One region of the Paenibacillus sp. CMM36 genome, then DNA from elsewhere that is predicted to be linked to it. Evidence: riboswitches for the same ligand, from Rfam matches in the RefSeq annotation. Region 1 holds a riboswitch; each other region holds the start of a gene.
What was found. A riboswitch is a leader RNA that binds a small molecule or an ion and turns the genes downstream of it on or off. The one in region 1 is predicted to bind cyclic di-AMP.

Region 1 (5,466 bases):
ACGGCTCCCTGTCTGAGTCTGCGCTTGCCCCAAATGTGGGCAAGCCTCTAGGGGCAAACATCCTGCCTGACCTGCCCAAGAACCCTCCACAACCCGCTACAGAAATCCTCAGCAAACGGGTGGTAGAGTACCACATTGATGTATCTCTGGAAAAGGGACAGGTTTTGCGAGGCACTGAGACACTGACCTGGAAACATCCGGGCAAGAAAACCGTGAATGATCTGTATCTTCATCTATACCCGAACGCCTTCTCTTCCATGGAAACCACCTTTATGAAGGAATCCGGTGGAAAGCTGCGCGGAGACACCATGCCCAAAGACGGCTTTGGCTCTATGACGCTGACTGAACTAAAAACAGAAGACGGTTTATCCCTCATGCATCGCATCCAATATGTGCAGCCAGATGACGGTAACGCAGGCGACCGTTCGCTCATGAAGGTGCGTCTACCCAAGCCAGTACGAGGTGGCGAAGAAATCACATTATATATGAAGTTTGAGGTAAAACTGCCTGCCATCTTTGCTCGTATGGGTGGGACAGATGATTTTGTAATGGCAGGACAGTGGTTCCCGAAGCTCAGTGTCTACGAGACTGCAGGGCAGCGTGGACGCGCCGAGGAGGGCTGGAACCTCCACCAGTATCATGGTAACTCCGAGTTTTATGCCGATTTTGGAATTTACAGCGTACGGATTCGGGTGCCTGAAACTCATATCGTAGCAGCGACCGGATTTCCCACCCGTGGTGCCGTCCGACAGAACGGACAAAAAATATATCAATTTTATGCCGATGATGTACACGATTTTGCCTGGTCCGCTTCACCCAACTTTGTAGCCGTAGAAGAACCCTTTTCTTCTGCTGAAGTCCCTGGTGTCAAAATCAAGCTCTACCTTGACCCATCGCACAAGGAGCTCAAAGGACGCTATATGAGCGCAGCGAAGGCCGCTCTTTTGTACTACAGCAAATGGTACGGGCCTTATCCATATTCCACCCTGTCCATCGTGGTTCCACCTAAATCAGGCAATGGAGCTGGCGGCATGGAGTATCCGACACTCATCACGGCCGCTGCTGCGGGTAATCTCAATCCTGGCTATAGTCTGGAACGGACATTAGTTCATGAGATTGGACATCAATATTTCTATGGAATGGTAGCCAATAATGAATTTGAGGAGCCGTGGCTGGATGAAGGCTTCACCTCCTATGCAGAGGAGCGACTTATGGAGCAAGAATATGGGCTCACCCCCAACTTGCCATTACAATCGGGACAGGTATCCTCCCCACAGCCGCTAAACCGTGAGTCATGGAAGTACGGCTCGGCTGCTGAGTACGCGCAAAATGCCTACTCTCGAGGCAAGCTGGTACTACGGGGCATTGAACGTCAGGTGGGTATAAAAAAAATGGATCGCATTATGCGGACCTACGTCCAGACGTACCGATTTAAGCATCCGTCCTCACAGGATTTTCAACGTATCGTGGAGAGAGTCACCGGACGCTCATGGAGCCACTATTTTGAACAGTATGTATATGACGGCCAGATGGCGGACTTTTCAGTGGATCACATCACAAACCACAAGCTGGAGAATGGATATGAAGCAGTCGTAACGGTCAGCAAAAAAGGGGCGGATTATCCCAAGATCCCTGTCCAATTTACCTTCAAGGATGGAACCAAGAAATTCAAGGCTTGGGACGGCGCGGGCAAAAGCACAACTTTTCGGATCAAAAGTACTTCTCCCGTTTCCTATGTAACCCTTGATCCCCTATATACCATTGCACTGGAGAACAAGCATATTAACAATACCCTAAAAGCCGAATTGGACGAAAAGCAACAAACCCGTTGGAGTATAAGTGTAACCAAGCTGCTGGAGACACTGCTTGGAAGTCTGTCATGGTGAGGTGTCTATAGATGCGGACTGTTATAAAAGAGGGCTGGGCGCTGGTGCGCATACGATTCTATATCGTTATCATTTTATTTCTGTATCGACTACTGTGGGGGGTGTTTCTCTATCGACTGGTGCAGTCTGCCGTTATCCCGCTATTGCTCCGTTATCCTGATCAGGGTCAAAACGAGCTGGGACAGACCTTGTTTTGGATGGAGAGCCAGATTGCTCTGATGGACAGCCGGGAAGTACATGTGTATTTGTGGATACTACTAGGGGCGACTGTACTACGCATACTAATCACTCCCTTCATTAGAGCCGGAATATATCAAAGCCTGCATACCGATGCGACTGAGCCGCAAAGCCTGTCCTTTTTCAAAGGTATGAAACGCCATGGCATGTCGTCGCTGTTGTATTACATCATCGAGTTGGGACTGCTGCTGATTCCCGCCTTTTGGGTAGTACCGAGACTCTACCCTATTGTAGCAGGTACGCTTCAATCTCCCTCTTACCTGCTGCACTTGTTGCCCTATGCCATGGGATGGATGGCATACGGATGGTTCATTCGGCAGTGCATCCTGTATATGCAACTAGGCACTGTCGGTGGTCACGCCATACTATCGTCCCTGCTCGCCTTCTTTCGCCAGCTTCTCCCAGCTGTCGGTATATCCCTTTTGCTCGGTGCTTGTGTGCTGCTGGTCTTCGGTCTATTTGGCACCGTGGCGATGATTTGGACTGGCATGCTCGCGCTCATTCTCCAACAATCGTATCATTTTGTTACTAGTCTGGTCAGACTGTGGCATATCAGTTCGCAGTACAGACTATGGCATACCGATATCTCCAGTAGAAGCTAAGCCCTTCCTTTATGTTAATCACTTCATTTCCGTCTGTCGAAAAAACTTTATGCATAACCGCGCAAACGGCACATAACTGAATACTGTTAACAAGATCTGTTCCTGGGACATTAGGAGCAGATTTTTTTTGTAACTTTTTGCAATGAAACATTTGCCAAAGCCAGCCGACTTTGTTACAATAATCGCAGTGAACTGATAGTAACAACTTTGTAATCTTTGTTGTAACCTTTATCTCAAAAATATCGTTATTGTGAATACTGCTCTCCAAGGTGCACATCTTAAGTTAAGCCTAATTCCTGGCACCTAGGAAGCGGGGGAACCAGTTTGGGTGAATTGATCTCGCAACAGAGTGGTCATAGGGGAACCTTCTACCGAATCCTTAAGCTAACCTCGCAGGCATTGGAAGGGGTATATTTTTTTTGAAGAAGAAGCTAACGATCGCAGCTATGAGTCTTGCCATTGCCTTTACATCTTTTACATTCGGTGGCGGCAGTGCATTTGCAGACTCCAAGATGGACCAGGTCATCCAAGATGCCAAAGGAACGAACTACAGAAGCGGAGGCACTACACTCGAGGGATTCGATTGCTCCGGCTTCACAATGTATGTATTCAACAAACTGGGAATTAAACTTCCGCATCAATCTGGATCACAATTCAAAATGGGATCTTCTGTATCCCGCGATGAAATGAGACCTGGGGACCTGGTGTTCTTCAACACCACAGGAAGAGGCATTTCCCATGTAGGTATCTTCGTAGGTGAAGGGAAATTTGCCCACTCCTCGACTTCACGTGGTGTAGTAGTTAGCTCACTGAACGAAAATTATTACGCTAACCGCTATGTCGGTGCAAAAAGAATTATGAGCACAGACGCTTACCATTCTGTAGCTTCAGATATTCCTGATGACGACAACGTAGAATAACTAACGCACAGCAAGCTAACTCTAGCCGCAATTTGATTCTGCCGGAATCGAATTGCGGCTTTTTATGTCCACAACATCAGCAATGATTATCATTACTGACGAACTGAAACCTCAAAAGGTTTCAATTTTAGCAAACATCGTCGGTTTTACCGTCACCGCTGGGGGAGCATATGAGCAGTAATTCCTTCTTATTGAATGTATACCCGTCTTGGGTATAAAATAAACACGCTTGCCATTCCCCTGCAACTTGTCTACAATCTGTTGTTAATGATTGAAGTACTGTAAAAGGAGGATGGAACACATGCCGGCCTCAATATCCAACTATCGGATCGTACCGATGGACGAGCATCAAGCGGCTGCAATCTGTGAGTGGCGCTATGATCCACCTTATAACATATACGGTTGGCTCCCCTGGGAACAAATGAAGGCGCTTGAGGTCGAATTTGGAAGTCCCACGCTTCGCCAAGAGCAATATGTTGCCGTACTGGATGAAGAGAACAAGCTGATGGGGTTTGCTCAATATTTTCCTATGATCGGTGTGACCCGGCTAGGCCTTGGCATGCATCCTGACAGATGCGGACATGGCAAAGGCTCTGATTTTGTCCGTGCCATTGCAGAGGAAGCCCAACGACGCAACCCGAAGAATGAAATTGATCTAGAAGTGCTCACTTGGAATGAGCGCGCTATCCGGGCCTACAAGGCGGCTGGATTTGAGCTTACAGATACCTATGAACGACAGACCCCCGATGGCAAAAAACCGTTTTATTGTATGGTATATCGTCCCGAGCACCCAACCCAGGTACTATGATAAAAGCGCCTTCGGCATACAACCACGATGTTGTATAGCGAAGGCGCTTTTATCATCATACGACAGATCATTACAAGCTCAATGACTGCTACGCATTTTTTCAAAAGCTTCATTATATTGTTGGGCTTCCTTAATATCCACGGCCATAATACCGCCATCGTCCCAAGAGGTCAAACGCAGAGTCACGGTCTTGTAATCAATCGTAATAAATGGATGATGATTGAATGCTTCAGATATAGCGGCAACTTCATCCACGAATGCAATCCCTTTCATAAAACTGGAAAAATTATATTTCCGAACGATCCAACGTCCTTCCTCCAGCTCCCAGCCCTCCAGTTTCTCCAGATGTGCTTCAATCTCTTCTTGTGTAAAAGGCATGTTACGAACTCCTCCCCGTTTATACGGAAGCCTTTCGACCGCTTAAATACGGCCAAAACTACGATATATTGGTGTACATATTACCACGGCCCCGTTGATAAATCCATAAGACGGACCTCAAATCAAAGGGACTGACGTCAGCTCCTCGTCCCCAATCAGTACATAGATACGATGCTGCTCCGGCTCATAGATCACAACGCCACTCCCTACAGTGATTGTGGGCTCTGTACCCAGTGCATAAAATAAGTCTTCTGCCAAAGCTTCATTGACTTCCTGACGTCCCGCCGGGTCCAACCTGTCCCAATCTTCTGCTTCCATCTCAAAAAATTCATAGCTATCTGGGATGCGCCCCACAGCCTCTGTCAAATCGTTCAAAATTTGTTCATACTCACGTCCATGCTTTACTCCCATGCCATTTCCTCCAATGGTTCCGCCATTCAATACATAATCACCTTATTATACCGGAAATTCGCACTTAACAAAAAAGAGAGTTTTGTCGATAAATACTATAATCCGTCTTGTAATGACGCGCTTGGGGCAAGGACGACCCCGGCGGCATGAAAGGATTCAAAATCTATTCTCATGGATGAGGTGTATCATGCAAATTTCAACCATTATTGGACTTGTGCTCGGGA
Region 2 (5,466 bases), on a different contig from region 1:
AATCAGCTGCAAACACCTCGCGTAAATCCAGCTTCAGCACGTCTCCATGACGTACCTTCACATGCTCATAAGGGGCCAACACTTCTTCGAGAATTGGCAGTAGCCGCTGGTCAATCTCAACAGCGGTAACTACCTTGGCCGATTGCGCCAGCTTCTCGGTCAAAGCGCCAATCCCAGGACCAATCTCAAGTGCGCCCTTCGTCTCATCCAATCCGGCAGCATTCACAATCTTATTGAGAATATTTTGATCAATCAGGAAATTTTGTCCCAAACTCTTTTTGAACGAAAAACCGTGCCGTTGAATAATTTCCTTTGTACGCCGCGGTGTTGCTATATCTTGAATTCCTGTCATACGGATATCACAATCCTTCACTTTCAATTTGTGCCAGCGCTCCGGCAAATTCCTCGCGGCTGATCTGAAATACAGAGAGCCGTTTATGTAGCTGCTTTCCGTTACAATAACCAATACCCAGCACATTCCCTAAGGCCATACGGCGTGCAGCAGCATTGGGGTGGGTGATAAGTCCAGCATCAATCAGGTCCGCCCACTCAATCAGCGGGTCGGCGCCTTCTACTGTCGTATGAACCCGTGCGAGAGCGTGTCTGATCGCTTCCGGTGAGGCATTCTCCACACCAATATCTCCTTTGCGCGTCGCTTCTGCCTCGGGTATAAAGGCCTGCTTGCAGCCGGGTACCTTGGAAGCGATAATCTTACGGATGCGCTCCCCTGCATGATCGGGATCGGTTAAAATGATGACCCCCCGCCGCTCCTGCGCCAATGCAATTTTACGCAGCGTCATTTTATTAATGGCTGAGCCGCCAGTTTCTATCGTATCCGCTTCAACAGCGCGGCGAATGGCCACCGTATCATCCCGGCCCTCTACCACGATCACTTCCTTGATCATTTGCATTTCCCTCCACTGCTACACAGCAAGCTATATTTATCTTTCCCTGCTTTTGAAAACAAAATAAGAAGAGGATATCCTCTTCTTAGCATGGCATAACTATGTTGTTAATACTATCGCATTGCCCTCAACATACACAACCTGTTTTAGTTGATTTCAGGCTTTACCGGTCCGATAACATATACGGTTTTACCGTGCTTACGACCAAATTGGTTGGCTCGGCTCAAACTCTCATAATACACATCGATTTTGTGGCCTTTAATCGCGCCACCGGTATCCTCCGCACGGCGGAAGCCCACCCCTTCGATATACACCCACCAGCCGATTGGAATTATACTCGGATCGACAGCGATGGTACGACCTTCCGTCACGCGCGTGCCGGATGCAGTACGTGTACCGATACCTGGCTCCTGTGAGGAATACGCCGTCATGGAGACATTTTGTAAAACTTTGCTATATTTAAAATTGACGCCTGCTTTACGGACAGCACTGCCCGAACTAACCGTTGTTGTCTTAACCGCATCATTGGGACCGACGGAAGCAGCAAGAACGACCGGCTTTTTCTTCGTTCCTACCGCAATAACCTTATCCACACGGTTCTGTGCAACTTCCTTGTTAACCAGCTGTTTGGATACCAACTTTCCATCATGATATACCTTTTGAACGTGCTGGACTACCACACCCGATTTGCCGCTTTGAATGACCCGATTATCGCCTTTATAAAGACTTGGATCGGCCGTTTTGATGACCTGATAAGGCACCTGTTTTTTCTGTTCGACCTGCTGTTTCTTCACACGGACGATTTTTATGTCCATGTTAGACGAAACAGAGGCATCCAACGCAGGATAAACTTTATCCGTTGACGATAATTTATAGCCCGAGGTACGAATGGCACCTTCTACTGTATTTTCTGTTGTGTACAGCTTTTTCGTCTCATTGCCTGAAGATACTTTAACTTGATTGGCACGTTTAATGACTACGCGGTCCCCATCCTGTACTGCTCCATTTAGCGGCATAGAAATTGTATCATGCGGCTGAAGTGAAATGGAATGCTCGCTCAGCAAATCTTGAAGCTTGGATTCCCGGGTTTCTACCGCAGATGCCTTGCCATCAATGACAAAAAAGACTTGTTTTTTAGATTGCGTGTACATCAGAATTGAAATCATAATCGTTAGCGCGATTAGAAAAATAGCAACCAAAGCAGCCTGGCGCACATTCTCTTGCTTCCAACGCAATACGTAAGACATGCTGGATGAGCGTGACTCATGGGTCTCCTCTTTTTGGAAAATGCCCATTTCCTCCGTCCTCCTTACATAGCCCGCCGTCTGGAGTAAGACATAGTTGAGATTTGACGTGACTATAACAGATTTTCTACAAGACAAGCCCAAACTGCGACTGTCCTGCACCATGTACCCGTCTTCGCGGCATGCTGTCCTCCCCTGTTTAACCACAGTATGATGACAGATTTTCTTTTATTCACAACAAAAAAAGCCAAAGAAAGAGACTAGAGAGCTCTTTCGTGGCTTCCGGCATGTGTGAATATGCGGGAAAACTCATGCACGAGATGGCTTCTCTCTTGTTACGCTTACGGGGTTAGCTGTCGGGTTCGGACGTAGAGAGTCGCCCTAGCTTGGGTCAACCGCTCATGGCGGTCGCCTTCACATTCACCCCGAAGACCCAGAAAGAAATCGAAATACGGCTCCTCTACCTGTTCAATCCCATCTGGGAAAAGAATTTAGGTCGAGCCGGCTGGCGGAAGAGACGTTCCCTTCTTGCACATAAGCCGGACGTACTGTAAGCCATATCGGTTCCCCCGTTCCCTGTAAAAGGGACTCAGCGAGACTGGTTCATGAAATGACTTGTTGATGTTTACATTCAAACAACAATTCACTGAAAAGATGATATCCTGTTTCCATGCATGTTGTAAAGCAGGTTTCAAGTACATTTTTCAAAATATTCGGTTAAAATATTGTAATATTCTCGAGTTTCCTGCAACAAATTCATGATTAGCTTCGTCTATCTCTTTATTTTGATCGATTTCTTCGCTTTTTTATTGAATGTCAAATCGTTCCAAGGCATTTTGGGTCGTTATTGACACTAATTCCTCCACTGTAATCCCCTTGATTTGGGCTGCAGCCTCTGCTACCAGTCTCACATGCGCAGACTCATTTCGCTTCCCGCGAAACGGATGCGGCGTCAGGTAGGGCGCGTCCGTTTCAATGAGCAGACGGTCCAGTGGCACCTGTGCGAGCACCTCTTTTGGCTGCTTGGCATTTTTAAACGTTATTGGACCACCGAAGGAAAGGTGAAATCCCATATCCAGCACCATTTGGGCTGTCTCCCAGCTCCCAGAAAAGGAGTGCATGACTCCGCCAATCTCACTCGCTTTTTCCTCACGCAAAATCCTAACAATATCTTCATGGGCATCCCGGTTATGAATAACAATGGGCATTTTGAGCTCACGAGCCAGACCAATTTGATTTCGAAACACCCGATGCTGAATATCCTTCGGTGATGTATCCCAATAATAATCCAGACCGATCTCTCCGATGGCTACGACCTTCTTATGACTACATAACGATGCAATCCATTCTAAATCGCCCTCTTGCATTGTAATCGCATCCTGTGGGTGCCATCCAACTGCCGCATAAATAAAATCATACGTCTCGGCCAATTTCATGGTGGATGGAATGGTCTCACGATTAAATCCGATATTGATCATCCGCGTTACTCCTGATTCGACAGCACGTGCTATAACTTCTTCACGATCTTCGTCAAATTGTGGCGCATCCAAGTGAGTATGAGTGTCGAATAAATCCAAGGTTTACATCTCCTTTTTTTACTTACATTTCTATATAGTTGTCTATTCTTTGACAAAATAATTCCTTATTTCGGCAGGAAGCCTGTCTTTTACCGCGTTCAATTTATTCTGGGGAAAATACATATGATATTTTCCTCGGTGGATACCACTTATGGAGCGCACAATTTCCGAAACTTCGGAAATTTCACTCACCTCGCCCTGACGTCCAAGCAGTAAAATCTGGTTGTCCGTCGAGCCACCCTGCCGAAACACATCATAAGGAAGATCCGTCGGAAAATCAATTTCAAAATCATATTCAGGGTGCAAACCAGCCTCTTCCAAAGCTTTCCGAATACTGTCAATGGTATCTGTATCCATATTTTCAATCTCTACATATTTATACAATCTACGGTCCATAAAGCGGCTGCTCAAATCACTTAAAATTTCGTCTTTTTCTCGTTTCCACTGGCTAAATACGGTCTGAATTAATGACTCATCGAGCATTAGATATTGCTCTACTGTAAGCTCTCCTTTCAACAGATCCGGCAGCGGGTCCAGCAGAAAACTAAACTCATATCCGTTTTTAAACAATTCCTTTGCTCGCTTGAAAATTTTACGTAAAAGGATCTCCGAGCTGCGTGTTACAGGATGAAAATAAATTTGCCAATACATCTGATAGCGTGACATTAAATAATCCTCTACTGCATGCATGCCTGATTCCTTCACAACAATTCTCCCATTATGAGGACGCAACAGTCGTAAAATACGATCCAAATCAATCGTGCCGTAGTTGACACCTGTCGAATGAGCATCCCGCAACAAATAATCCATACGATCGGCATCTAGCGGACTGGTCACCAAGTTAACAACAATCGGCTTATCATACGTTTTGGCTATAACTGCAGCCACCTTTTGTGGAAGCTTCTCGTCGACTTGCCGTAGCACGGCGTTGATCTTCGTGTCTCCCAGTACAATGCGGCATGTCCAATCCTCATGGTTCATATGAAAGGCTTCCTCAATTGAATGTGAAAATGGGCCATGCCCCACATCATGCAATAGAGCTGCACACAGAGCAACCAACCTTTCCTCTTTCGGCCAATCTGGGAAATCTCCACGTTCAAATTGAGAAATAATACTTCTCGTAATCTCATATACGCCCAATGAATGTGAAAAACGGCTATGCTCCGCTCCATGAAACGTAAGATACGATGTGCCTAACTGCCGTATGCGGCGTAAACGTTGGAACTCCGGCGTGTTGATCAACCGCCATATCACAGTATCCTGAACATGAATGTAATTATGTACCGGGTCTTTAAATACTTTTTCTTCACTGAGTGGCTGGTGCAAGATATCAGCTCCTTTAATATTCGGAATAATGGATTAAAATACAATAAAATCCTAAAGCATTTCTCTCATTCGACATTCTTTGTCGTAATATGTCGAATTATAGTTTTTCGACATTTCCAAATTGACAAATTGAATAAATCATCAATAAGATAAGGCAATGCACATGAGTAAAGCTCTTTAATCTAAATACTTTTGCATAATCAGACTGTTACTACATTTTTTAGGTTGACTGTTTTGGGAATCGTTGGTATAGTAAATATCAGAAAAGAGAAAATTTTGTCGAATCATGACACTTATATTATTTTAAACGGCGAGAGGAGCCTGATTTATTATGATGAAATCCACTGGTATTGTAAGAAAAGTCGACGAGCTCGGACGTGTTGTTATTCCAATCGAATTGCGCCGTACCCTGGG
Region 3 (5,466 bases), on a different contig from region 1:
TAGGTACTGTGCTAGGTATGCTGAAATTGTACTATAACATTCATTGCATAATCATGCATATTCATTTATAATGACACAATCTTATTTATTATAAAGAATTTAAGGAGAGAAAAAAAGATTGAAAAAGGCATATCGTTTTACCGCCCTGGTTTTGACGGCGGTTATCTTGCTGTTGACGGGTCTTCCCATGCTCAATGCATACGGAACGGAAGCAAAGCCACAGAAAAAACTTGTAGTGGGCATGAGTGCCGACTTTCCGCCGTATGAGTTTCATAAAGTTATTAACGGTAAGGATACTATTGTTGGCTTCGATGTGGAAATCGCGAAGGAAATCGCCAAAGATTTGGGTGCGGAGATGGTCCCTGAGGACATGAGTTTTGACTCTTTGCTACCTGCTCTGCAAAGTGGTCGCGTAGACTTGGTACTGTCCGGTATGACACCGACGGATGAGCGTAGAAAAAGCATTGATTTTTCAGATGTATATTATCGCTCCAAGCAAGTCATTATGGTACGCCCAGAGGATAAAGACAAATATCCTACGATGGCTGCTTTGAAAGGCGAGAAGATTGGCGCGCAAAAGGGGAGTATTCAGGAAGAAATTGCTCAAAAAGTACCCAATGCCTCTGTAACCTCACTGGACAAAATATCCGATCTGGTACTCCAGCTGCGGACCCAGCGTATCAACGCTGTTGTGATCGAAGATACGGTTGCTAAAGGGTACACGTTAGATGGGACCGTAACACTTGCCAAAGCGATACCTGAGGATGCCGGAGCAGAAACTGCTGTAGGTATACGCAAGGGGAACGCAGAATTGCTTGCCTCTGTAAATAAAACGTTGGCTCGCCTGAAAGCGGACGGGTCGATTGAAAAGTTTTCTACAGAAGCGAGTGCACTCTCGGCAGATCGACAGGTTTCTTCTAATAACATCGTAGATATTTTTTGGAAATACCGCAGTCTTTACGCTACGGGTATTGGTTACACTCTGTTGCTGTCTGCACTCGGAGTACTGTTTGGATTTATCATTGGTCTGATCGTATCCTTGTTGCGGATGAGTGGTATACGCATCATTGAGTGGTTAGGTACCACATATGTGGAGATCCTGCGTGGCACACCTATGCTGGTGCAGCTCATGATCATTCACTACGGGATTGCTTTGACGCTGGGTGTCAATTTTACTCCACTCCAGTCCGGTATAATCACATTGTCTCTGAATAGCTCGGCATATCTGGCTGAAATTTTCCGTGCAGGTATCCAGGCAGTAGACCGTGGACAGATGGAGGCCGCACGCTCATTGGGTATGGGACGAGGCAAAGCTATGCGTCACGTCATTTTGCCACAAGCGTTTAAATCTATTTTGCCTGCTATAGGTAATGAGTTTATTACAATTATTAAAGAATCCTCCATTATTTCGACTATTGGTATGGTGGATATTATGTATCAAGCCCAGGTCATTAAGAATATTACCTACGAAGGATTAAGTCCGTTCATAATCACAGCCGCTATTTATTTTGTAATGACATTCAGCTTGTCTAAGCTGCTTGGTTTATGGGAAAGGAAGTTGAGAGCCAGTGATCACCGTTAAACAATTGCGTAAATCGTTCGGCAAGAATGAGATTTTAAAAGGCATTGATATAGATATCGCCAAAGGAGAAGTTGTCGTTATCATCGGTCCCAGCGGTTCGGGGAAGAGTACGTTTTTGCGTTGTATGAATCTGTTAGAACAGCCGACGGATGGGGAGATTTTATTTGAGGGCGAGCCGATTACAGCTCGTGGTCATAATATTAATGTAACCCGGGAAAAAATGGGGATGGTGTTCCAGCATTTTAATCTGTTCCCACACAAAACAGTGTTGCAGAACCTGACGCTTGCACCGACGCAGGTTAGAAAACAGTCAGGTAAGGAAGCGGAAAAAATTGCATTAGAACTCCTGCGTACCGTGGGGCTCGAGGATAAGAAGAATACCTATCCGAACCAGCTATCCGGTGGTCAGAAGCAACGTATTGCGATTGCGCGTGCTTTGGCCATGCAGCCGCACGTAATGCTGTTCGATGAGCCGACTTCTGCATTGGACCCTGAAATGGTTGGAGAGGTTCTGGATGTAATGAAGAAGCTCGCCGAAGGCGGTATGACAATGGTAATTGTAACGCATGAAATGGGCTTTGCCCGCGAGGTAGGCGATCGAATTATCTTTATGGATAACGGTCAAATTGTGGAGCAGGGTGCACCAGACCAGGTATTTGGCACTCCAAGCCATGATCGCACTCGTGATTTTCTTGCCAAAGTATTGTAAGAAAGTACTGATCTAATCATAAAAGAGCTCTCCGTTGACGGAGGGCTTTTCTTTTTTTGTCACCATTTCCCCATACTTTCGTAACAAATATAGATTTCTTAATGACAAAATTGTAACGAGTGTAGTATGATGTTCAGGGTTCCCAACATTTTCATGCGGATAAGGTTACAAAATTGTGATATTATGCAGTAAGCCAAAACTTACCGGGACAGCATGCGGTTAGACAAGCGCTGAAATGCTGGCCCAAACTATGGGAAGTGCGGGGGACGTAACAACGGCAGCCATTCCGATACGTCATAAGACGATGAGGAATATGCCTAGGGGTGAATTGCACGAGCATAGGGCTTCTCCTGAGTCCGAATCCGACAGCTAACTTCGCAGGCATAAAAGAGGAGGTACATATCTTTGAAACATTTAAAACATATTGGTAAAACGATGAAAATTGCGGTGCTTGCCGCAGCTATTGCAGGGTTGGCACAGACAGCTGGAATAGCGGATGCTGCCTCGCTTCACACTGCCAAAGAGGGCGATACCTTCTTTTTGCTTGCTCAGCGTTATGGAGTATCGGTAGACGAGCTAACAAAGGCTAACCCAAACATTGCCTCCAGCAATATATATGCAGGTCTGCAAATTAAGGTGCCTGGCGAAAAAAGTGTAAAGGCAGCTTCGGAATCGAAGCCGCAGCTTCTTACGGAGAAAGCAGCAGCGAATGAGGCGCCAACGATTGAAGCTTGGGGTAAAACATTCAACTATAGCAAAATAGTTGACGTTAAGGCTTCAGCGTATTCTGCCGCAGCCGATGAGAATGGTAAATGGGGCGCAGTGGACTACTACGGCAATCCGCTTAAACTAGGTACAATTGCGGTAGATCCTAACGTCATTCCGATGGGCACGAAAGTACTGGTTACAGGCTACTCCCATCCAGGTTTGCCGGATCATTCTTTTGTAGCTGTCGCTCGCGATCAGGGCAGCGCCATTACAGGAAAGCGGATTGATATCTTTATTCCAGGCAACAAATCATTTGTGAACGACTTTGGATTTCAAAATGTGAAGCTGTACGTTATTGATAAATAGCATTGTACGTATATACAGTTTAATTAAACATAATATATATTATGTAAACATAACGCCTATATCCGTATATATCTAGCTCGGACTCTTATCAGGTCCTATCCGTAAAAAGGCTGTCTTGACGAGCAGAATACTTCTGCTGGTAAGACAGCCTTTTTACGTTGCTTTAGCTTGTACCTCAATCATAAACATACTGTTATTTTCGTTCCGATGTGTGGAGTAGCCGGGGGACTGTCACAAATTTGTAGCCCTTAGCTTTTAGAGAGTGAATTAGACCCGGCAAAGCTTGGATAGTGCCTTGCAAGTTGGAACTTTGACCTCCACCAGCGTGCATTAAAATAATAGAGCCAGGCCCTGTAGCTGGAATCACATTTCGCTGAATTTGTGTTTTACTTAGTCCCTTCCAGTCGAGAGAGTCTACATTCCAGTTGACAATCATGTAGCCATGACGACGTGCCCACTTTATTTGAGGCTCTGTAATTTCACCGTAGGGTGGACGAATCAACTTGGGGCGAAAACCTGCGCTGGCTTGTAAAATACGTTCTGTTTTTGTAATCTGGTTGCGAAAGCGTTCTGGTGTAGCCTTCCTAAAATCCGGATGAGTATAGGAATGATTTCCTATAGCATGGCCTTCACGGATAATACGACGTATAATCCCCGGATGCTTTTCCGCACGGTGACCGACGATGAAAAAGGTGGCTTTGATGCCGTTGGCGTGTAATACGTCCAAAACCTGCGGCGTATACCTAGAATCGGGCACATCATCAAAGGTTAAGGCAATTTGGCGGGTGTGTGGGCCGCACATTTTAAAAATGTCCGCATGTTTTTTACGCAACATTGCTAATGTAGGAGTAGCTCGATCTGTACTCAGATGTACAGAAGAAGCAACAGCTGCTTCCTTGGGATGGGGCGTTCCGATCTTGGGAGGCGCATCCGCGTGAACGGGTAAACTTGAAAATGCTAGTAACAGTGCCAAGCATGGCAACACTCCCCTGTACGGCATATGTATCCCCCCTTTTCGTGCAGTGGTACCTAGTGGTGCTCTCGACTATTATGTACCTGTCCTATTAAAAATATGCTGGTTACCAAGTTAGGCTCATAAACGTCTGGAAAGAAGTTCGCGATGAAATGATTATCAATGAAGATGATGGAGCTAAACGTACATATTCTCTTAAACATGACCGAAAACAAGAGCATTTTCGCAAGTTTTAGCCTTACAACGGATTCGGTATCCCGTGACAGCTGGTGTATAATGGGGTTGCAATTCATAATTATACAGACATGGAATTGAAGGAAGGAAGGATAAAAGTGACCGACTTGTTTACTCCTTATCAATTAAAGGGGCTTTCTTTAAAAAATCGGATTGTTATGCCCCCGATGTGCCAATTTAGTGTGGAGGCCGAGGATGGAAATCCGACGGATTGGCATCATGTCCATTATGTGAGCCGAGCAGTAGGAGGTGCTGGTCTTATTATTGTGGAAATGACAGCGGTTCATCCTGATGGACGTATTACGGATCGTGATTTAGGTATTTGGAGTGACGAACATATTCCTGCATATCGTAAGATTGTAGAGGAAGTTCACAAGTATGGTGCCAAAATTGGCATTCAACTAGGCCACGCTGGACGCAAGGCCGAAGATGCTGAGCAACCTGTGGGTCCTTCTTCGATTCCTTTTAGCGAACGCCTTAAAAAGCCGCACGCCTTAAAGACAGCAGAAGTCAGGGAACTGGTTCAGGCATACAAAGAAGGCGCGCGCCGCGCGGTGGAAGCCGGTTTTGATACGGTTGAGATACATGGCGCTCACGGCTATCTGATCCATCAATTTCATTCGCCTTTAACAAATACGAGAGAAGATGAATATGGCCAGGATCTGTCACTGTTCGGTGTTGAGGTCATACATGCTGTTAAAGAGGTTCTTCCTGCTGATATGCCTGTGCTTATGCGGATATCTGCCAAAGAATACGTCGAAGATGGATATAATGTGGAATACATAACAGGTGTAGGGGAACGATATCGTGATGCAGGTGTGGACATTTTCCATATCTCTTCTGGTGGCGAGGGTCCAATTGGTTCTGGCGGAGGGCCGTCTGCGCGTGCTGGCT
Region 4 (5,466 bases), on a different contig from region 1:
TGATTCGGATCGCAGAGTCGTGAATGTGGCGATTACACAGGAAGGCGATGCTTTTTGTGAACAGGTATTTCATACCTTCTCCAATAAAATTCAAGAAAGACTGGTGTATCTGCCAGAAGAAGATTTATTGCATCTGAGTGAAACTTTGAATGAATTGAAGCATATTTTACTTAAAATCGACAACTCTGCTACGTGATTGGCGTAAGTGGACTGGCTTAAAGACCGCCCTTTCTTCGGAAAACAGGCGGTTTTTGTTGCGTGTTGTGGTATAATGGAAACCAACATACATAATTCGGTAATTTTAGCATACGTGATCTTTGAAATGGGAACAGAGAACATGATATCGTTATTTGAGAGCCTGCTAGGGAGGAAGGAACTTCTATGCAATCTATTTACCATCGCATCGAGGAACTCATCAAGGAACGGGGAATGACGAAAAAGGCGTTCTGCCAGCAGTTAGGCATTAGTACAGGGAACTTCGGGGATTGGAAAAGAGGAAAAACGACGCCGGGCACGAATAAACTCATTGAAATCGCTTCTTTTTTTGATGCGAGTCTGGACTGGATTATGCTGGGTCGAGATATACAGGGTGAGGTGCTAAAGGAGTCGCAAGACCCTTATTTTTTTGACGCTTCAGGGCAACTGAATTGCCAGGGGGAACCGCTTAGTGAGGCGGAAAGAAATTTTATACTTGAGTATATTGAATTTACCCGCTTTCGTAAAGAGAAAAACCAGCGCAATTCTACTATGGGGTAATGGTTGCTTAGGATTTAATGGGGATTACTAATGAGTAAGGCTGAAAAATGAAAATTATTTCAGAAAAAGTTACTGTTTCGGAGGGGAAACATTTTGGGAGATCAAACTATTTATCAACGGATTGAAGCTTTGATTAAAGATCGGGGAATGACCAAGAAGGCATTTTGTGAAAAGCTTAAAATCAGTTCAGGGAATCTCGGTGATTGGAGAAGGGGGAAAACAACGCCGGGTACCACTCATTTAATTCAGATTTCGGACTTTTTTAATGTATCGCTCGATTGGTTAATGAAAGGGATTAAGCCGGGAGAAGGCGTACTTCAGGAGCAGAAGGCTGCTTATTTTTTTGGAGTGATGGGGCCACTGAATTGCCAGGCAGAAGATCTTGAGACGGAAGAACAGAATTTTATTTTAGAATATGTTGAATTTGCGAAATATCGTAAGCAAAAAAGTGAGAAGGATAAAACAAAGCCGGAATGATTTTTTTGGCTAAAGATTGTCTGGGTTGAAAACCCGTAAACGAACTGGAGGGGTTCGCTTTACGGGTTTATTTGGTTTCTTGGTGATATGGAATGACCTGTATGTAACTGGAATGCTTGTTGGATTTAGAGTGGCGATGCCTCCTTATAATCGTTATCGTCGATGTTCAGAATTGCAGCAACTTGTTTTCTGTACCTTTGTGCTTTGCGGGTGCCGTGAATCAGATTGGACAAGCGTGAAGGCGGAATATTGTGTGTCTCACAAAATGTTTTCTGATCCAGTCGAAGTTCGACAAGCCGTTGTTTGATGGCCCACCCGAAGGAGGTGACAGGCATTTTGTTGTTCAAAAGAAATCGCCCCTTACGGATTCTTACGGAATAATTGGTGTGTTATAATAATCATCAGTAAACATGTTAGAATTAACCATCTGAAACTATGATACACTTTTATACGTGTTTTTACAATCGTAAATACGTTATTTCGTCAAATTAATTACTTAGTTAAGTGCTAGGTGGTTCTGATAATCCGTAAGGGGGCAACATTAATGCATAGTTCAGCAAGCGGTTATCTTTATGCAGGACGGTATTATTATCGCTCATATATGTAAGTTAAAATAATTATAATATTTTTGTTTACAAATAGTTGATGAGAGAGTATAATAAATCTGTTGCCTCAATACATTATGATTTGCGGTCGTGGTGGAATGGCAGACACGCTATCTTGAGGGGGTAGTGGGCGTACGCCCGTGGAGGTTCGAGTCCTCTCGACCGCATTATATGCAAGACCTAGTTAAAAAAGCATCCTGACACGGTTTACGTGAAAGGGTGCTTTTTTTGTTAAGCATTTTCGTTATATTCTTTAGCCACGGAAGCCACGGTTGCAACAGGTCGTTTATTAACTGTGATAATGAAGAATGTCAGTTTTGCTGCAAAAGCTTCTCTATATCTCCCGCCAGTTTATCTGGAGTGGTTTGCGGTGCATAGCGCTTAAACACGTTACCTTCTCTTGTAATTAAGAATTTAGTAAAATTCCATTTGATCGCTTTGGACCCTAATACCCCCGGAGCTGTTTGGGTCAGGTAGCGAAATAAGGGGTGTGCTTGATCGCCATTGACATCTGTCTTGGCGAACATCGGAAAGGTGACACCATAATTGATCTGGCAAAACTCGGAGATCTCCTCACTGGAACCTGGCTCTTGTTTGGCAAACTGGTTGCTGGGAAATCCCAAAATTTCGAGCCCCTGTTCATGATACTGGTCATATAGCTCTTGTAGCGCTTTGTATTGGGGGGTTAACCCACATTTGCTGGCAGTGTTCACGATAAGCAGAACGTTCCCTTCAAATGTGGATAACGGAATTTGTTTCCCTTGCAGGGTTTGCGCATCATATTCATAAACGGTCATAGCATCTCTCCTCATTCAATATTCAGCAATTAAATTTTAGACAATTTAAAGAAGGGTTGCAAGCCTGGAAAAGCTGTATAAAGCCTTCAGGCGCTGTAAAATCGTATTTTGCTCAAAACAGTAAATCGCACCGCAAATGGAGCGAATTAAGTTGTTTCTTCTTATAAAAGCGGGTTAAATCGGTGTTTAGCTGGTACATATAGCGTATTTTCTTCTCTTTTTACAAAAAAAGGCCAATAACGCTTTACCCTACGCCAATATTGACATGCTTGTCATTTTCAAAAAGGGATGAAAAACAGAGATTAAAGGAGATGTGAGAAGCATAGTTGCATTGTAAGCGTTATTATTAATCTTCTATGCTCTAAAGCCCGATTTATAACCCTGCAGTTGAGCTTTACAGTCTTCCATGCGCGGGTGTATGATTCAAGACGTAATTTCAAATTAACTTGAATGAAGCAACAACGAAATGTCTATAGCGCTGAATTTTGCAGTTGCAAAAGCGGGGGAACCAATCGAGACTGTACGGCTTCGGAAGCCGTGTGTCTCATGGGGTGAATTTTCCGGTCAAGTGCCAGAAATAGGGCGACTCTCACGTCCGAATCCGACAGCTAACCTCGTAAGCGTACAGGGAGAGGCAACAAACCGCCGTGTGCAGCCATGGTTTATTTTATCATGGATATGTCAGAAGCCGGAGGAAAGCCTTTTTCCTTCGGCTTCTTTTTGTTGTCTTTTTATACCGGGAGAGGAGCTACTGATGGAAGGTCGGTTAATTATTGTCACTGCACCGAATGAAGCGGGCAGAAGTTTTGTGAAATTGCTTATTTTCAAAAAATTGGCGTTTGCAGTTCTCACGAATAGCGCCCAGGAGGAACGACAGCTCAAAAAAATGGGTGTGGAGCACATTGTCCGCATCAATACCATGCAAGCGGGAAAATGGAATTTTCCAAAAAAAGAAATTGGTAGTGTGTATTTGTTCGAGAACAGCTTGAATCTGACTTGCCGTTTCCTGCAAATATGTCGACCACTAACATCGGAATCGATCTATGTTATTACACACGGCTGTAATCCACAAGGAATTTATCGGGGATTGGGAGCGGACCATGTGATCTACACATTGAACGGAGAGGTGGGTTTTCTGCTGAACGGATAAGCACTTATGACATAGTTGTTTTATGATTTTATGATGGAATAAGAATGGCGATCTGAGGATCGATACGGAGGGTATAAACATGATGGATATATACATGCTGCTCGTCATGGCTGTGAGTTATGGAGTGATACTGCTGTTTGTACGCTGGTGTGATGCGCAGACCTCTAAAGGAGGACGAAGAGGATGATCGTTATACTCGGGCTTACGGCTATTGTGTTTATGTATTTAATCTACGCACTCCTGAACCCTGAAAAGTTCTAGTCACTTGTAGGGATAGAGCGGGCGGGAACAACAGATCTGAGCATTAAAGCATCATTGGTAGCAGGTTTTCGCAAACGTGTGCACTTCATAGATGGTCTAATCGGGTCTGTTGTTCCAAACGCAGGAGCATTTTGAAGGAGGAATAGAGGATGGAGCTGCTTCAAATTGGAATTGTGATCGTTATATTGCTGCTCTTGGTAAAGCCAATGGGTACATATATGTATCATGTATTCTCGAATGAACCGAATCGAACGGATCGGATTTTTGGCAGAACAGAAAAGCTGATTTATAAGGTAGTAGGCTTGAAGAAAGTGGAGAGCATGCGTTGGACTACGTATGTTATGAGTTTCATTGCTACGAACGTCGTGCTTGTGGCAATCAGCTACTTGCTGTTGCGTTTACAGGGAATGCTTCCCGGTAATCCGGCTGGAAACAGTAATATGGAAGCATCACTAGCTTTTAATACGGTAATCAGCTTTATGACGAATACGAATCTCCAACATTATAGCGGAGAAAGCGGGCTTACGTATCTGACACAGATGGCGTTCGTCACGATGATGATGTTCACTTCGGCTGCTTCCGGTTTTTCGGTTGCTGCGGCTTTTATGAGAGGATTGACGCGGCGCGGTGAAGGGATGGGCAATTTCTTTCAAGATTTTATTAAAGCTATTATAAGGATTTTCCTGCCACTGGCCTTTGTGCTTACGCTGGTGCTGGTGGGATTGAAGATACCACAGACGCTACAGCCTACGGCGGATCTTACGACGCTGAGCGGAACACAACAGCAAATTTCTATGGGACCCATTGCTTCTCTGGAGTCCATCAAGCATTTGGGGACGAACGGGGGCGGTTATGCGGGAGCTAACTCTGCGCATCCTTTTGAAAATCCAAGTCCTTGGACGAACGTGCTGGAAATTTTGGCAATGTGGGTAATGCTGGCTTCGTTGCCGTATACCTTTGGATTGTTTGCCCGTAATCGTAAGCAGGGCTGGATTATTTTTAGCTCCATGATGGTATTGTTTCTAATTTTTCTATCCATTACGTATGTGTCTGAGAAGACAGGTAATCCGTTAATCCAGACACTGGGTGTGGATGCTTCTCAGGGAAGCATGGAAGGGAAAGAGGTTCGTTTCGGTATTGGGCAATCGGCTTTATTCACTGCGGTCACAACAGCGGCAACGACAGGTTCGGTCAATAATATGCATGATACACTAACCCCGCTAGGTGGCATGGCTGCTTTGGGAGAAATGATGCTAAACGTCATTTTTGGCGGCAAGGGTGTCGGGCTGATGAATATGCTGATGTATGCGATTCTGGGTGTGTTTATATGCGGACTGATGGTCGGGAGAACTCCGGAATTTATGGGAAGGAAAATTGAAGGCAAGGAAATGAAGCTGATCGCCATTGCCATTTTGGTACA

Region 2: another riboswitch for cyclic di-AMP. It lies ahead of ACWA2B_RS26535 (3D domain-containing protein); the one in region 1 lies ahead of ACWA2B_RS21320 (C40 family peptidase).
Region 3: another riboswitch for cyclic di-AMP. It lies ahead of ACWA2B_RS13995 (3D domain-containing protein); the one in region 1 lies ahead of ACWA2B_RS21320 (C40 family peptidase).
Region 4: another riboswitch for cyclic di-AMP. It lies ahead of ACWA2B_RS01430 (hypothetical protein); the one in region 1 lies ahead of ACWA2B_RS21320 (C40 family peptidase).

What each region holds. Positions count from the first base shown of each region.
Region 1 is NZ_JBSEDY010000012.1:158,073-163,538, forward strand. Features, by position in the region: gene ACWA2B_RS21310 (M1 family metallopeptidase) at 1-1,886, shown strand, start outside; gene ACWA2B_RS21315 (hypothetical protein) at 1,898-2,725, shown strand; cyclic di-AMP (ydaO/yuaA leader) riboswitch at 3,002-3,139, shown strand; gene ACWA2B_RS21320 (C40 family peptidase) at 3,145-3,645, shown strand; gene ACWA2B_RS21325 (GNAT family N-acetyltransferase) at 3,947-4,453, shown strand; gene ACWA2B_RS21330 (4a-hydroxytetrahydrobiopterin dehydratase) at 4,532-4,831, opposite strand; gene ACWA2B_RS21335 (hypothetical protein) at 4,949-5,242, opposite strand; gene motA (flagellar motor stator protein MotA) at 5,430-5,466, shown strand, end outside.
Region 2 is NZ_JBSEDY010000026.1:10,557-16,022, reverse strand. Features, by position in the region: gene rsmA (16S rRNA (adenine(1518)-N(6)/adenine(1519)-N(6))-dimethyltransferase RsmA) at 1-352, opposite strand, end outside; gene rnmV (ribonuclease M5) at 360-905, opposite strand; gene ACWA2B_RS26535 (3D domain-containing protein) at 1,052-2,200, opposite strand; cyclic di-AMP (ydaO/yuaA leader) riboswitch at 2,472-2,754, opposite strand; gene ACWA2B_RS26530 (TatD family hydrolase) at 2,956-3,726, opposite strand; gene ACWA2B_RS26525 (HD domain-containing protein) at 3,769-5,052, opposite strand; gene ACWA2B_RS26520 (AbrB/MazE/SpoVT family DNA-binding domain-containing protein) at 5,384-5,466, shown strand, end outside.
Region 3 is NZ_JBSEDY010000006.1:36,563-42,028, forward strand. Features, by position in the region: gene ACWA2B_RS13985 (ABC transporter substrate-binding protein/permease) at 119-1,582, shown strand; gene ACWA2B_RS13990 (amino acid ABC transporter ATP-binding protein) at 1,569-2,291, shown strand; cyclic di-AMP (ydaO/yuaA leader) riboswitch at 2,522-2,690, shown strand; gene ACWA2B_RS13995 (3D domain-containing protein) at 2,697-3,365, shown strand; gene ACWA2B_RS14000 (polysaccharide deacetylase family protein) at 3,559-4,365, opposite strand; gene ACWA2B_RS14005 (NADH:flavin oxidoreductase/NADH oxidase) at 4,671-5,466, shown strand, end outside.
Region 4 is NZ_JBSEDY010000001.1:269,064-274,529, forward strand. Features, by position in the region: gene ACWA2B_RS01400 (MarR family winged helix-turn-helix transcriptional regulator) at 1-196, shown strand, start outside; gene ACWA2B_RS01405 (helix-turn-helix domain-containing protein) at 382-756, shown strand; gene ACWA2B_RS01410 (helix-turn-helix domain-containing protein) at 850-1,233, shown strand; gene ACWA2B_RS01415 (hypothetical protein) at 1,359-1,580, opposite strand; tRNA gene ACWA2B_RS01420 (tRNA-Leu) at 1,923-2,005, shown strand; gene ACWA2B_RS01425 (glutathione peroxidase) at 2,150-2,635, opposite strand; cyclic di-AMP (ydaO/yuaA leader) riboswitch at 3,102-3,274, shown strand; gene ACWA2B_RS01430 (hypothetical protein) at 3,390-3,785, shown strand; gene ACWA2B_RS01435 (potassium-transporting ATPase subunit F) at 3,969-4,046, shown strand; gene kdpA (potassium-transporting ATPase subunit KdpA) at 4,196-5,466, shown strand, end outside.